Regions from separate parts of the Bacillus arachidis genome, predicted to be linked through region 1. Evidence: riboswitches for the same ligand, from Rfam matches in the RefSeq annotation. Region 1 holds a riboswitch; each other region holds the start of a gene.
What was found. Region 1 has a riboswitch for cyclic di-AMP ahead of QRY57_RS05565 (hypothetical protein). Riboswitches for the same ligand answer to the same signal wherever they lie in the genome.
Positions count from the first base shown of each region.

Region 1 (5,671 bases):
AACATGTATTAATTATCGGCGCGGGAGCACTTGGTAGTGCGAACGCAGAGATGCTTGTAAGGGCTGGTGTTGGCCATGTGACGATTGTGGATCGCGATTATATTGATTGGAGCAATTTACAACGTCAGCAGCTGTATTGTGAGGAGGATGTGAAAAATAATCTTCCGAAGGCTATAGCAGCACAAAGGCGCTTGCAAGAGATTAATAGCAATGTAACTGTAAAAGCTTTTGTTCAAGATGTAACAGCAGCAGAATTAGAAGAACTTGTTGCAAATGTCGATGTAATGATTGATGCGACTGATAATTTTGAAACACGTTTTATTGTTAATGATATATCGCAAAAATATTCTATTCCATGGATTTATGGAGCATGTGTAGGAAGTTATGGCCTTTCTTATACGATTTTACCAGGAAAAACGCCATGTCTATCTTGTTTACTACAATCTATTCCGCTTGGCGGAGCAACATGTGATACAGCAGGTATCATTTCACCTGCTGTATCTCTCGTTGTTTCTCATCAAGTTACAGAAACTCTGAAAATTTTAGTAGAGGATTATGAATCGCTTCGGGATGGGCTTGTATCGTTTGATGTATGGAAAAACGAATATTCATGTATGAAGGTGCAAAAACTTCGAAAACATAATTGTCCATCATGTAGTAAGGAAGCGCTCTATCCATATTTAAATAAAGAGAATACATCGAAAACTGCAGTTTTATGTGGGAGAAATACGGTTCAAATTAGACCGCCTTATAAAGAACAACTAGATTTTGAGCGATATAAAGAGCTATTACGTGATCGCGTAGCAGATTTAATGGTGAATCCATATTTATTGTCATTTTCAATTGAAGGGAAGAGACTGGTTGCGTTTCAAGACGGCCGTGTTCTCGTACATGGAACGAAAGATATGGTAGAAGCAAAAACAATTTATCATCGTTATTTTGGATAGAAAAAGGGTGAGTGAGATGAAAGTGAATAAAGCATTAACAATTGCTGGATCTGATAGTGGCGGCGGTGCTGGGATTCAAGCAGATTTAAAAACATTTCAGGAGCTTGGTGTATATGGAATGACAGTGATTACTGCTATTACAGCTCAAAACACGCTCGGCGTGCAAGGGGTATATCCTGTTGCAACCGAAGGGATCCGAGAGCAATTAAATTCAATTGGCGCAGATTTAACACCAGATGCTGTTAAGCTTGGTATGCTATTTAGTAGTGAAATTATCAAAGTTGTTGCAGAAAATATTAAAAAGTTTGGCTGGAATAATATTGTACTAGATCCTGTGATGATTGCAAAAGGTGGAGCATCATTGTTACAACAGGAAGCTGTGCAAGCATTAAAGGAATATTTATTACCCATTGCTACAGTTGTCACTCCGAATGTGCCGGAAGCAGAGGTATTAACAGAGATGGAAATTCACAACATTCAAGATAGTAAAGAAGCTGCAAAAGAATTGCATAGACTAGGAGCGAAATATGTTCTTATGAAAGGCGGGCATGCGGATTATCAAGGTAGCGAAGTGATTGATTTATTATTTGATGGTGAGCGGTTTATTGAATTTAAAAGCGAACGAATTGATTCTAAACAAACACATGGTAGCGGTTGTACATTTGCATCTGCTGTGACGGCAGGGCTTGCAAAAGGATATACAATGGAAGAAGCAGTATGGGAAGCGAAACAATTTATTAGTATAGCAATTGAAGAGCAATTAAATATTGGAAGCGGTCATGGACCAACGAATCACTTTGCATATAAACGTCAAGAAACTCATGCATAAACATTCGAAATTTGATGAGGAAGCCAGTTGTATAACTGGCTTTTTTTATTGTTTACTTTTTCCATATTTAGGAGTATTATATCAGCCAGAATCTATTTTTTGTAACGCTGAGTCCGGGTAATGGAGCGGAGGAACCAAACCGTGCATAAGCACTAGGGGTGAATCTTTCATGGTGAAAGTAGGGCTACTCTCAAAGTCCGAATCCGACAGCTAACTTCGTAAGCGTGTTGAGAGGGGATGGTGCACGGATGGACACATCGCTTCACCGATCTGATTAGTGTAAAAGAATATTAAATTACTATATTGGAATTCTTTTATACTAAGGGGGATGAAATGCATGGATGAGGAAAAAGAATTAACACTCATTTGTGTAGGAGAAGAGGAAAAGGTAAATAGTTTGCGAGAATTAGTACCTTTTCAAAGTGATATGATTATTTTTACAGTAGATGAACATGTAGCAGATGAAGTACGAGCATGTGGATTTGAATCAACGTATTGCTGTGATAAGGAACTAAATATAACGAGCATTTGTAGCGGAATCAAAAAAGTAATCTTGCTAGGAGATGAACTTCCAACAGTTAGCTTTTTCACTGAACGGATTCGCTTTTTTTTTCAAGCGCCTATTACAGTTGTCACAAGAAATAAAAACTATCCAGTCAGGCTCTATCAAACAATTGGAGCTAAATTTGTAGTGTTTACGAACTGTGATAATATTTCTTTTTTATTTTTTGAATAGGGCGGAGGAAGCGAAGATGAAGGTGTTATTACTTGGAGATATAGCACATCGTTGGGCGGTATCAGTAGAGCGAGTTCAAGAATTGGCTGCGCTAGATCCTAGTTTTCCAAACCCATATATGATATTACCATCAGAAGAGAGTTTGTATTTGGAAACGGATATTATCGAATATGAGCAGGTACGTGTAGAACTGTCACAAGTTTATATTCGAGGAAGAAGTTTACGTGCATTTTTGCGAAGAGGGTAAATTTTGAATGAAAAAAGAGCGAATGATTAAGTACAATAAGCTAGGCACTTATATGAATTCGCTCTTTTTCTTTCATATTTAAAAGATTATTTTCATGAAAAAGAAAGAAAAGACAAGGAAACAGGTGATAAAATATTAATATTAACCAATGTAAGCGTTTAAACAATTGAATTTTTTCTTATTTTAGGAAATACTACTCTTTACAAGTTAAATATAGAGGAGTATATTTACATTCATAAATTGTTTATAAAAATTTCCAAAAACAACCTGATATCGCTGAGTCCAAGTATTTGGAGCGGGGGAACCAATTTTGTGCATTGTCACTTGGGGTGAATCTTTCATTAAGAAAGTAGGGCTACTCTTTAGGCCCGAATCCGACAGCTAACCTCGTAAGCGTTTGGAGAGGAGGTTTACTTTTGTGTTGTTCATTTTTGAACACTGAGTAGAGCCTCAGTGTTCTTTTTTTGATGGGTAAATGGTAAAATTTAACATTTTGAAATGAGGGATTGGAATGCTAGATGTAGTGATGATCGGAATCTTTGTTGTATTAGTAGCATCTATGATAGGGCTTGCAAGCTGGTCAGATAAAGTTGTGAAAGAAGGGAAGCAATCATGATGATTGCCTTATCAGTTATTGTCGCAGCGATTACTGTGTATTTAGTTTATGCGCTATTAAATCCGGAAAAGTTTTAATTAGGGGGAATCATTCATTATGATTTGGATTGCAGTTGTCATCACAATGCTATTATTTATTCTTGTAGCAAAGCCAACGGGGATTTATTTAGAAAAAGCTTTTCAAGGTAGTAGAAAACTAGATAAAGTATTTGGACCTTTTGAAAAGCTTATTTTCAAAGTTACGGGTGTTAAGCATTACAACCAAACTTGGAAACAGTATGCATTATCATTAGTTGCACTTAACGGTTTTATGATTGTTGTCGTATATTTCATTTTCAGGTTACAAGGTGTATTGCCGTTAAACCCAGCACATATTGAAGGCATGGAGCCAACGCTTGCTTTTAATACAGCAATCAGCTTTATGGCAGATACAAACTTGCAGCATTATAGCGGTGAAAATGGATTATCTTATTTATCACAATTAATCGGAATTACATTTTTAATGTTTGCTGCACCAGCAACAACATTAGCGCTTGTAATGGCTTTTATAAGAGGATTAGCAGGTAAGGAACTTGGCAATTTTTTCGTAGATTTTACAAGAGCTCTAACAAGGGTCTTTCTTCCAATTGCATTTGTTGCAGCGCTGATTTTTGTTGCGCTTGGTGTACCGCAAACTTTAGACGGAGCGGTTACAGCACACACGATTGAAGGCGTGAAACAAAATATTTTACGCGGGCCTGTAGCTTCATTCGTTTCCATTAAGGAACTTGGTAATAATGGTGGTGGATTCTTCGGAGCAAACTCCACGCATCCATTTGAAAACCCAGGACAAATCAGTAACATTTTACAAATGATGCTCATGATGTTATTGCCAACAGCTTTACCATTTACGTATGGAAGAATGGTTGGAAATAAAAAACAAGGACGTATCCTTTTCGTTTCTTTATTTATGGTGTTTTTAATTGGATTTGGAACCATTGTTTCATCAGAATTACACGGAAATCCAGCATTAAATCAAATGGGTATAGAACATGTACAAGGAAGTACAGAAGGCAAAGAAGTACGATTTGGAACAGTTTTTTCTTCACTGTATGCGACTGTAACAACAGCAGCAGAAACAGGTGCAGTTAATACGATGCATGACACGTTAACACCAATTGGTGGATTGGTACCACTTGTAAATATGATGTTAAATACAGTATTTGGCGGCGTTGGGGCAGGCTTCGTTAATATCATTATGTACGCAATTATTGCTGTTTTTATATCTGGATTGATGGTTGGACGGACACCAGAATTTCTAGGTAAGAAAATTGAAGGTAAGGAAATGAAATTAATTGCAGTAACGATATTATTTCATCCATTGCTTATTTTAGGATTTTCGGCTTTAGCACTTTCAACAAATCTAGGAACAGATGCAATTTCCCATTCAGGTTTCCACGGTTTAACGCAAGTTGTATATGAGTACACATCCTCTGCTGCGAATAACGGATCTGGATTTGAAGGCTTAGCAGATAATACACCGTTTTGGAATATTACGACTGGTTTAGTTATGTTTTTAGGACGCTATTTCAGCCTAATTACAATGTTAGCTGTTGCAGCTTCATTGAAAGAGAAAACGATAGTACCGGAAACAGTCGGAACATTCCGAACAGATAATAGTTTATTTGGTGGAATTTTCATTGGGACAATTGTAATTGTCGGTGCGTTAACATTCTTCCCAATGTTAGTATTAGGTCCAATTGCAGAATTTCTTACATTGAAGTAATGGAGGGTAAATGATGAGACCTGTAGTGGTAAAAGAAAAACAAGTGAATCAATCACGGGTACATGTTGTAGAAGATGAGGTTAGACAAGCGAAAACAATGGATCGTGATATTGTGAAACATGCGATGAAGCAATCTGTTGCGAAATTGAATCCGAAAGTAATGGTAAAGAACCCTATTATGTTCGTTGTGGAAATTGGATTTATAGTCACTTTGATTTTATCCTTTCTTCCGAATGGTTCTAGTAGTATACCAGGCTGGTTTAATATAACAGTTTCTTTCATTCTATTATTTACAGTTTTATTTGCTAACTTTGCAGAAGCATTAGCAGAAGGACGTGGGAAAGCACAGGCTGATTCTCTAAAGCAATCGAAGAAAGATGTATTTGCAAACGTTGTAAAAGAAAATGGGAAAATCGTTCAAGTATCAGCGACTGAACTGAGAAAAGGTGACGTTGTAATTGTAAAACAAGGGGAAATGATCCCGAGTGATGGCGAGGTTATTAAAGGGTTAGCGTCAGTTGATGAATCAGCA
Region 1 is NZ_CP127376.1:765,140-770,810, forward strand. It holds gene QRY57_RS05555 (thiazole biosynthesis adenylyltransferase ThiF) at 1-947, shown strand, start outside; gene thiD (bifunctional hydroxymethylpyrimidine kinase/phosphomethylpyrimidine kinase) at 964-1,776, shown strand; cyclic di-AMP (ydaO/yuaA leader) riboswitch at 1,872-2,017, shown strand; gene QRY57_RS05565 (hypothetical protein) at 2,114-2,512, shown strand; gene QRY57_RS05570 (hypothetical protein) at 2,529-2,759, shown strand; cyclic di-AMP (ydaO/yuaA leader) riboswitch at 3,024-3,169, shown strand; gene QRY57_RS05575 (hypothetical protein) at 3,271-3,375, shown strand; gene kdpF (K(+)-transporting ATPase subunit F) at 3,372-3,452, shown strand; gene kdpA (potassium-transporting ATPase subunit KdpA) at 3,472-5,139, shown strand; gene kdpB (potassium-transporting ATPase subunit KdpB) at 5,153-5,671, shown strand, end outside.

Region 2 (5,671 bases), 1.1 Mb from region 1:
GGGGATTGCCAACACATTAAAGGGTACAAAAGCAAGTTTTGTTTTAAGTAATCATATCGTGCAAGATATGTGGCATAAATATTTATTTATTACTGTTATGTCAGGCGTGACTACGCTAATGCGCGCACCAATAGGTCCGATCCGTGAAAGTGATGGGGGACGGGACTTGATTCGGAATTTATTTAAAGAAGCAGCACAGATTATGAAAGCATCTGGGGCCCCCATTCAGGATAATATTGTTGACGAACATATGAAGACGATTGAGAAGATTTCATATGATATGAAATCTTCTATGCAGCGGGATATGGAAAAAGGTTCATCTATCGAGGGGGAGTACTTACAAGGATATTTGTTGAAATTAGCAAAACAATTTCATGTAGATGCTCCATTGTTAAAAATTATTTATCAAAATTTAAAAGTTTACGAAAAGATGTTGTAAGGGAACATTCAATATTTTATTTAATTTAAAACGAAGGTGGTGTCACTGAAAATAATATAATTGCCATTTCGTTGAAATTATTTTCCCATTTATGTTTTAAATTTGCTGGTATTTTTACACTATCACCAGCGTCTAATACATATTGTTCTTCATTTAGATATAACAAAATTTTTCCTTCCAAAATGACTGCAACTTCCTCACCTCTATGTTCCAGAGGATTTTCTGACGAAGAGGTATTGGGAGGAACATTCATAATCGCTGTCGCCAAATTACCAGTGCAATCAGGTGACAATAACTCATAAGATAAATTATCAACAATCATTTTCTTACGTTTATTGGATCTTACGATTAAATCATCTGTGTTTGTTTCTTCAATGAAAAAACTAAATGTTGGAACATCAAGGGATTTAGCTAAGACCTTTATGGTTTGTATTGAAGGATTTGCTAATCCGCGTTCGATTTGGCTTAACATTGAAGGGGTAATTGCAGCTAATTTTGCTAACTCCTTACTGCTCAAGCCTTTAGCTTTTCTATATTTCTGTACTTTTTTTCCAATATCTATATTTTCCATGACTATACTCCTTAATATTTCGTTAAAATATATTTAAAATAATGAAATTTTTATTTAATGTTCTCAATGTTTTTATGTCAAACTATCTTAAATTATAATTTAACATTCACATCGCTACAAGAAAATAAGGAGAATCAGATAAATGAAGGAGATTGAAAAGCTTCGCTCCATATGCAACCAAAGTATTTCCTGAAAGGCACCATCAAGGCTCCTTTAATGGAGTTTCTTCCGTGAAATAGTCTTTAGAGCAGGAATATCAACGAAATATATCAGGATCTATTAAAGTAAGGGGAGGAGTTGTGTATATTAAATCTATCCATAATATTTAAAAGCAAAAAAGTTTCTTTATTCTAAACTATAGAAAAGAAACTTTTTTGCTTCTGAGATATTTTATTTTTAACTTCGCGTGATAGATTGTATCTAAAAAGATGAATAAGTGCTTTAATTTTCGAGAGTAGATATAGGAAGATTAATATTAACTGTCGTTCCTTTGCCTACTTCACTTTCAATAAGTATCTTTCCTTGGTGCTTTTCGATAATTTTATAACAGATCATTAATCCTAAACCGATACCATTTTCTTTGATACTATAAAATGGTTCTCCTAGATAAGGTATACGATCTTTTTCAATTCCACACCCGTAATCAGTAAATCGAATGTTTACCTGGTTTTTATCAGGTACATCTTCGATTTGAATCAAGATTTCCCTTCCCATCGGAGTTGCTTCAATCGCATTTTTTAAGATGTTTATAAAAACTTGCTTTAATTGATTCCCTTCACAAAGGATGAATGAAGTATCAGATGTAAACTCAGTTGTAATTTGTATGTTGTTCATCATTGCTTGAGGCTGAAGTATCATTACAACTTGTTTCATTAATACATTAAGATCATTTGTTTTAATTTCTAACGCCTGAGGTTTTGCTAGCGCCATAAATTCATTGGTAATACTGTCTATTCGCCCAATCTCTGATAACACGATATCTATATAATGCTCATTGTTCTTATTTTCTGTTGATTTTAGTAAATGCATGAATCCTTTCATTGCTGTTAAAGGATTATTAATTTCATGGGCAATAGCAGTGGCTAATTGACCCACTACAGCAAGTTTCTCCGATTTTCGTAATAACTCCTCAGTTTTTAACCGCTCAGTGATATCCCGAGAGATACTCAAGAAAACGTTTTTGCCATTCAAGTTAAAAACACGGACACCAAACTCAGTTGTTATTGTTTTTCCTGTTGGAAAAACAAATTCATCTTGCAAAGTGAAAGCAGTTTGCCCATCTCTAATTTTCTCTATCACTCTATTGACCATTGGAGAATCTGGCGGAACGGTACTAGGAAATGGCATCGAGAGAAGTTCTTCTCTACTATATCCAAATCTTTTGCACCCAACAGGATTTACCTCAATAAATCGAACTGGAAATTGATCCTCATTTAGCTCTACTACGTATACCGCATCCGTTGCTTGTTCGATAAGTGCACGGTATTTCATCTCACTGCCTTTTAATTGTTGATGTAGATGCTGTAGTTTTCTTTCTGCTTGTTTTCTTTCAGAAATGTCCCTACAAATTCCTGATAAAGCAATTACATTGCCCTGTAAATCTAAAATGGGTGAAACGGTCAAGCTTACATCAATGAGAGTTTTGTCCTTGCGTTGTCGCACTGTTTCTAATTTAGTAATAACAGGATCTTTTGCGGTAATGTTTTTAATAGTTTCTAAAGTTTGATCCATTAAAAAATCTGGTACGCAAGGTAATTTTTTTCCCAAGATTTCTTTTTCTGACCATCCAAATATCTTTTCGTAAGCTTTATTGGCTTGTATCATGTGTCCGTCTAAATCAAATATGGTGATAGCATCTACGTTATGATTAATAAATGATTCCAACCGTTCTTTCGTTACCTTTAGTTCATTTTCTGCATTTTTTCTTTTCGTTATATCAACAGTAGAACCAACCACTTCAATCACTGTTCCCTTTCTTTTAACTGGCCTAAGAGAGAATAGAATAATAGTTTCATCATTTGGCCAAGGTAATTCGAAAGTGACTTCATTACCATCCCATGCCTGTTGATAATATTTTAGTAGTCGAGGTACTAAATGGAATGGAACAATGGAAGAATCTATGGTAGGTAAACTTTTCCCTACCACTTGTTCAGAGTGAAAACCATGTTGATAAAATAACTGTCCATCACATAAAGTATGAATAAAATTCCCATCCACTTTTTTAAATTTAAAAATACCTCCTTGCAGTTCATGTACGGTATCCCTTAATTCTTGCTTTGATTCTTGTAATGTTTCATTCGCTTTAGTTAAATTTTGTGTTAAATAATATAATTTTTGATAGGACTCCATAAGAAAAATACTGATCAATAGTCCAGAAGATATAAATAATGTACCTTGAATGTCAAAAAGTATAAGTGGTATAGAAGGAAAAAAGTATCCAAATACCAAATGGATCATAGCTATGTAAACAGCTAGATAGAGAAAGACTCTCTTAAAGGGATGAAGCTTCTTGAGATATGTTTCAAAAATAGTATATATAGTAGCTATTCCTAAAGAAACAATCAAAGATGGTCCCCAATTACCACCAAGATAGAAAATGCGCATAATTATAATAAATGTTATTGTAATCCAACCAGCCGTACGACCAAAATAAATGTACGAAATTATAAGAGGAGCCATTCGGAGATCATAAAACAATCCCATGTGCTTAAAATTAAAGACCATCAAAATAGTAGCTATGATACCGGCAACTATTCCTCCATATAGCTGATTTAATTTAGAATGAATATTCAAAATCAACACTCGAATAAATATAGCTGAGCTAACTAGGAAAGCAAAAATAGATAGATTAATGAAGAATCCTTTGAAGATCATGTAATATTCCTCCTCTCATTGAACGTATTCGACAAAAAGCAAGGAAATCCTACAAATAAAACGGGTTTTCAGATTGAATGTTTTGAATATTGTTATTTGAAAAAGTGAAGTCAATTTATTAATAGATAGCGCATATAAATCATTTGGTAATGGTGCAAAAACTCTTGTTAGTTATCTCTTAAACTTGAACATATTGTGTAGACTTTATGTTTTTATGAAATGATTTTGCATCAGAACCATTATGTTTATTGATGAAGTAAAATCCTACAAAATCATTACAACTGTTCTATTTCTAAAAATTTAAGCCCTTATTTAAAAATTTGTATTTACTTTTTCTAAATAAGGGAGTATTATAATCGACAGTTTCAAATTTCTAAATCGCTGAAACCGCATGGTACGGGGGACCCGTTTTTATGGATTAGTGCATAATCCAAGGGGTGAATCCTTGAAAAAGGTAGGGCTACTCACAGGCCCGAATCCGACAGCTAACCTCGTAAGCGTTATATGAGAAGGAAGGTGGAGCTTGTGCGACAAAAAAATTGATGTCTACAAGTTTATTCGTCATGGACTTGTAGGCATTTTTTATTTTCTTAAAAGTCCGTTTTTTACTGAACTAACAGAGAGAAATGCATAAAATTATTGGAGAGTGAAGATCAGTGGTTTCTTCCATAAAAAGATTTTTAATTGGTCGACCGTTAAAATCAACTGAATTAGGAGAGCAAAAGCTTAATAAAACGAAAGCATTAGCGATTCTTTCTTCTGATGCTTTGTCATCAGTGGCATATGGTCCAGAGCAAATATTAATTGCTCTATCTGCAGTGGGTGCGTTAGCATTTTGGTATTCTATTCCAATCGCAATAGGAGTCTTAGTTTTGTTAACAGCTCTAATTTTGTCTTATAGACAAATTATTTTTGCGTATCCTCATGGGGGAGGAGCGTATGTAGTATCAAAAGAAAATTTGGGTGTGAATCCAGGGTTAATAGCTGGAGGTTCCTTATTAGTAGACTATATTTTAACGGTGGCAGTAAGTGTATCTGCAGGTACAGATGCGATTACATCTGCTTTTCCTAGTCTACATGCTCATAATGTGGTTATTGCAATCATATTTGTCATATTTATTACAATCTTGAACTTAAGAGGTGTAACGGAGTCAGCTTCTGTTTTAGCTTATCCCGTTTATTTATTTGTTTTAGCGCTATTTATATTAATCGGTGTAGGGATATACAACATTGTAACAGGTGAAGTCTCACCTAATTTGCATACACCAATCGGTACACCAGTAGCAGGGATTAGTTTGTTTTTACTTTTAAAAGCATTTGCATCAGGTAGTTCTGCTTTGACAGGTGTTGAAGCTATTTCCAATGCTATTCCGAACTTTAAAGATCCAGCTCCTAAAAATGCTGCGAAAACGTTACTTGCGATGGGCCTATTACTTGCAGTGTTATTCTCAGGAATCGTATTTTTAGCTTACTATTATGGTATTACTCCAAGTAAAGAGGTAACAGTTGTTTCACAAATTGCCGAAGAAACATTTGGACGGAACTTCATGTATTTCTTTATTCAAGGAACAACAGCGTTGATATTAATCCTTGCTGCTAATACTGGTTATTCTGCTTTTCCTTTACTAGCAGTTAATCTTGCAAAAGATAAGTTTATACCTAGAATGTTTACGGTTAGGGGAGACCGATTAGGATATTCAAATGGAATTATCATACTTGGAATTGCTTCAATTCTCTTAATTATTGCTTTCCAAGGGCAAACAGAACATCTTATTCCACTTTATGCA
Region 2 is NZ_CP127376.1:1,820,940-1,826,610, forward strand. It holds gene panE (2-dehydropantoate 2-reductase) at 1-439, shown strand, start outside; gene QRY57_RS10765 (cupin domain-containing protein) at 465-1,010, opposite strand; gene QRY57_RS10770 (PAS domain S-box protein) at 1,452-3,884, opposite strand; cyclic di-AMP (ydaO/yuaA leader) riboswitch at 4,254-4,400, shown strand; gene QRY57_RS10775 (APC family permease) at 4,541-5,671, shown strand, end outside.
Region 2: it holds a riboswitch for cyclic di-AMP, as region 1 does, so the genes downstream of both, QRY57_RS10775 (APC family permease) here and QRY57_RS05565 (hypothetical protein) in region 1, are expected to answer to the same signal.

Region 3 (5,671 bases), 910 kb from region 1:
GCTTCCACCTGTTCCCCAAACAATATGTGTACCCTTATGCATTTTTTCTGTTAAATTATGCTTCAGTAAATAATCCGTTCCTTCTTTACATAATTTCATTGGTCCTATCATCCCTGCTAGTGCAGACGGTTCTAAATGAATCCCTACTGTATCGGCTAGTTTCTTTAACAGTTTATACAACTGTTCATCGCTAATCGTATAATTACCACTTAAAAATGGCTCCATAGTTTTACCAACAAATCCAGATGGTCTTCCTACAGCAAGTCCATCCGCGTCCGTTACATTATCAATACCAACATCTTGTACAGAGATTTTATCATGAAGTCCAGTCATTAAACCGAGTAGCATACAAGGAGAATGAGTAGGTTCTGCGAAGAAAATGTGTACATTATCTTCGTACAATAATTTCAAACCAAAAGCTACGCCCCCTGGGCCACCACCTACTCCGCACGGAAGATAAACAAACAAAGGTTGATTTTCATCTATTGTTATCTCTAACTCTTCCAATTGTTTTTTCAATCTGGACGCCGCTACTGCGTATCCTAAAAATAGGTCATGAGAATTTTCATCATCCACAAAATAACAAGTAGGATCCCCCTCTGCTTGAATTCGGCCTTCCTCTACTGCTTTGCTATAATCAGCTTCATACTCAATAACTTTGACATTTTTGCTTCTAAGCAAGTCTTTTTTCCATTGTTTTGCATCAGCTGACATATGAACAGACACATTAAAACCTAACTTTGCACTCATGATACCAATGCTAAGCCCTAAATTTCCTGTTGATCCTACTGCAATGGAGTAATTTGAAAAGAATTTACGAAATTTATCACTATCTAAAATGGAATAATCATCTTGTTGAGTTAATATGTTTTGTTTAATAGCTAGATCTTCGGCATGTTTAAGAACTTCATAAATCCCGCCCCTTGCTTTAATAGATCCTGATATAGGAAGGTGGCTATCACACTTTAGCAATAATTCCCCTGGTATAGATTGTTGATAATCCTGCTCTAAAGCTTGTTTCATAGAAGGGATTTTCACTAAAGGTGATTCTATGATACCGTTCATTTCTTTTGTTTCAGGAAAAACTTTGGCGATATATGGAGCAAAACGTTTCAACCTTTCTTCTGCATCCTTTACATCTTCTTGCGTAAGTGTAGTTTTTTTTATTCCTGTTTGAAATTTTTCGATATTAGGATTGATCCAAAATACTTCCTCCATCGAAATAACCTTGTTTAGTAAAGGATCTTTCTCTTTCCATGTTTGTATGTCTTTGCTTTCAATCTTCTTCATCTGCCTGATCCTCCCAACATTCTTATAGCAAGTTGAAAAATAAATTATAATTAAATTTATTTTAATACATTTTAACACGAAACCCCTTTTCCGTTAATTTAAATTTACTTTATTTAAATTAAATTTAACAATCTATAAAAGAGAAGCTAGACATCGGTAAAAAAATTGAGAAGTTCAGAAAAATTAAGTTGTATTTAGATGAAGAAGAATATTTATCAGATTTTACCGAAAGAGTACCCCTACTTCAAACGAAGTTAAGTGGGGAGTATTCATTAGAAGCTGGTGATAGTGTAAAAATACCAGCATATTTACAACATAAATGAGAAAACACTTGTAGTCAAAATGCAGTTGTTTTATTTTCAGTTACTTACCTATATTTTAATGTAGGTGCATATAGAACGTTACTCAACAATCGAGTTCGTTTGTTGAATAAAAAGTACAAGGAGAATACATCCCTAATATGTATTCTCCTTTATTTTAAATTAACAAGAGAAATATTCACCTATGTTTTTACTACGCTATCCCGCTATTCAAGAATGATGCTACTAAAAACCTCAACAAAAGCAAAGGTATTCTTTTGGAAACACCCCACACTAATTAAAATTTCACTTTATGGTATTGCAAGAAATTCAGCAATCGGCCCAAGTGCGAGTACTGGGAAAAATGTTAGAACACCTACTATTAATATAGTACCTAGTAAAATTCCGCCAAATAACCGATCATCCGTCTGAAAGGTTCCTATGGTCTCAGGTACAACCTTTTTCCTTTTGAGTCTAACCGCGACGGCAAGCATTGTAATTACACCTAAATATCTACCAATATACATAACAATTCCCGTTGAAAGATTCCAATAAGGTGTGTTATCTCTTAATCCTTCAAACCCAGATCCGTTGTTAACAGCGGACGACGTGTATTCATATATAATTTGTGTTAAACCATGAAAACCTGGATTAGAAATCGCATCTGTTCCTAGATTCGTAGAAAATGCAATCGCTGCAGCTCCAAGAATAAGTAGCGGCTGAGACACAATCGTGATTGCTATTAACTTCATTTCTTTTCCTTCTATTTTTTTGTTAAGAAACTCCGGTGTACGCCCCACCATTAATCCGGCTAGAAACACGGCAATCATTGCATACATGACGACATTCATAAACCCGAGTCCAATTCCTCCAAACACGGTACCTAAAAGCATATTTATAAGTGGGACCATTCCACCAATCGGTGTCAAAGTATCATGCGTTGTATTAACACCGCCTGTTCCAGAGGCGCTTGTAACGGTTGCATATAAAGCAGAAGATATGACGCCAAGACGAGTTTCTTTTCCTTCCATATTTCCTTGTGAACTTTCTATCCCTAATTGATTTAACAATGCATTCCCCTTCAATTCAGATATAGCAAGCGTACAGAATCCAATAATAAACAGAATGAACATCGATATAAAAAACATTCTACCTTGCTTTTGATTACCGACCATTCTTCCGTATACAAATGGAAAGGCCATTGGGATTAACATTTGTAACATCATTTGTAACACATTACTTATCATATTAGGATTTTCAAAAGGATGAGCAGAAACTGTTCCAAAAAAACCCCCTCCATTGTCACCAAGTTCTTTAATGGAAAGTAAAGATGCTACTGGTCCACGAGGAATCTCTTGTGTCGTTCCTTCAAACGTTTTCACAACAACTGTTGGATCCAATGTTTGCGGCGTTCCTAAAAACACAAATATCAACGATGTGACAAATGAAATTGGCAATAATATTCTCGTAATAGCTTGTACAAAATCAACAAAGAAATTTCCTATTCTTTTCCCCGCTAGTACACGAATAAACGTAATGCCGATTGCCAATGAAGTTGCAGGTGCTGCAAACATCATAAATGTCACACCTACCATTTGAGAGAAATAGGATAAACTACTTTCTCCCCCATAGTGTTGTAAATTCGCATTTGTCATAAATGTAATTGCTGTATGAAATGCTAATGTTGGTTCTAATCCTAAAAAATGATCAGGGTTCAACGGAAGAATTCCTTGTAATCGAAATATTGAATATACAACCAAAATAAAGAAAAAATTTGTTCCTATTAAACAAAACATATACCGTTTCCAAGTCTGACTATGCCCTTTAATCCCAGCAACTTTAAATAAGATTTTTTCCAGTGGACCAAATACCTTTTGAAATGCTTCCTTACGCTGAAAAGCATTGTATACGTAGTCTCCCATTGGTTTTGCAACAATTACGAATAGGCCAATTGTAATTAGACTTGTAAGCCAGTTCATCCTCTTTCCCCTTTCTGTTCCCATTACACTATAATTAAATGTAATATTTTTCCACTAAGAGAATAAAAAGAAAACACCAGGTTGCACCTAGTGTTTTTTACACACAAGTCCCCCCTCTCAAAACGCTGACGAGGTTAGCTGTCGGATTCGGACCTTGAGAGTAGCCCTACCTATAAAAGGATTCACCCCTAGTGACAAATGCACAAATTTGGTTCCCCCGCTCCTGAAGTGGATTAAGCGATTTATTATTTGGCTGTAAAATCTACATTGAGCTATTCTGATTGTTAATATACTCCTCTAAATGATGGTTGTAAAGAGAGAGAAAATAAAAAGAAATCGATTCATACAATCTATAAAAATAGCACTGTATGAACAACCGTTCGCACAGTGCTATTTTTATTTTTTCGGAAGCAATACAATACTTATACTAATCGCAATAAAAATAAGTAACTGCTGCACAGACAGACCAAATAATAATGGAACTTGCTCAATTATAAGTGAAATGAATATATGCGCAATCCCTTCTACAAGTAGAAAATAACTCATGTATTTTCTACTTCCTAATTTCTCGTTTTTTAGCCACAGCCATCCCATTAGGCAGATTGCTATCATAATTTCATACATATATATTGGATGATAGAAAAATTTCGAATCATACACTTTCATTCCCCACGGCATTGTTGTGTTTATACCAACATACTGATGGAATAGAAAATAAGAAATAATCATACTTCCAATCTCAAAAGGAAGTGCATCTAGTAAAACCAAAAGTGAAAAATTAGCCTTTTTACTTCTCCATACAACATATCCACTAGCAATCAAGCAACCCATTATAATGTGTTGGGTACTTCCTACAGCGAGTAACGCTTGCCATGGTGACTGAAAAGCCCACCCTGGATTCAAAATTGTCGGCATAAATTTCCATGTTAGTGCGATGATAAAAAGTCCATTTGTTACTGTATCCATTATTCCCTCATATGGGATACCTTGACTTTTCATTTTTAATTTCATGAGCACAAGCCCAAATAAACTTCCCACTATAAGAGAAATAGGCTGTACTTTCACCATCCAGTCCATCATCATTAGGATGTCCCCTTTTACTTCTCAATTAATTCTTTAAATTTCTTTTCTAGTTGATCTGGAGGTAATACCCCCCGCGCTTGATCTACAATCACCCCATCTTTATCAACAAAAAACGTTGTTGGCAATGAAACAATTTTATAATCAATCCCTGCCTCTCCATCCATATCTAGTAAAACCGGGAACTTAAATCCAAAACGATCCGCAAACGCCTTTGCTTCTTGTACTGGATCTCCAACCGTTGCATTCACCGCAAAAATTTCGATTTTTCCTTTATATTTATCGTAAAGACGCACTAAGTCTGGTGCTTCCATTTCACATGGCCCACACCATGATGCCCAAAAATTAATAATATACGGTTTTCCTTTTGCATCATTTAATGAGTACAGCTTCCCATCTAGTCCTTTAAGTGTAATTTTCGGTGCTTTAAATCCTACTTGCGGTAATACTTCTTTCTCTTGTAGTGCCTCTTGTTTTGCTTTCCGTTCTTTTTCTTCTTGTTTTGAATTATAAAAATTAAACCCTGCCCATAGTAGTGCTCCTGCAAGAATAATGGTAATTAGTTTTTTCACTTTCTTTCCCCCTATTTTTAAAATCCAGTAAATCCGTCAAATAATTGAATACAAAATGCTGTAATTTTCATCATTTGATTAGATACAAATGAAAGAATCCCCGCGCCTACTGCGTCCATTTTATTCCTCCCACAAAACACTACATAAAGTAGTGTTTCGGGTTAAAAAAAGAGGCTATATGCACTCTCCAATAATAAGTACAAACGAAATGAGAAATAGCCCTATTGTCACATAAACTGAATTTGTATGTAACGGCATACTAAGCCTTATAGATGACGGACTAACAATTTGCTCAATACGCAAATTGATTGCCGTTTTCGCAAAAGAAGCTGTTATAAACGGATTAGATACTGTTTTTATTTTAATTAATTTTAACAATGCACTACCTAATTCAAACGATGATTTCATTTGATCCATCGCATATTTGTCCGCCAATAGCTCCTGATACGTA
Region 3 is NZ_CP127376.1:1,672,112-1,677,782, reverse strand. It holds gene dsdA (D-serine ammonia-lyase) at 1-1,290, opposite strand, end outside; gene kdpA (potassium-transporting ATPase subunit KdpA) at 1,901-3,568, opposite strand; cyclic di-AMP (ydaO/yuaA leader) riboswitch at 3,676-3,818, opposite strand; gene QRY57_RS10110 (diacylglyceryl transferase) at 3,965-4,648, opposite strand; gene QRY57_RS10105 (TlpA family protein disulfide reductase) at 4,666-5,220, opposite strand; gene QRY57_RS10100 (M56 family metallopeptidase) at 5,395-5,671, opposite strand, start outside.
Region 3: it holds a riboswitch for cyclic di-AMP, as region 1 does, so the genes downstream of both, kdpA (potassium-transporting ATPase subunit KdpA) here and QRY57_RS05565 (hypothetical protein) in region 1, are expected to answer to the same signal.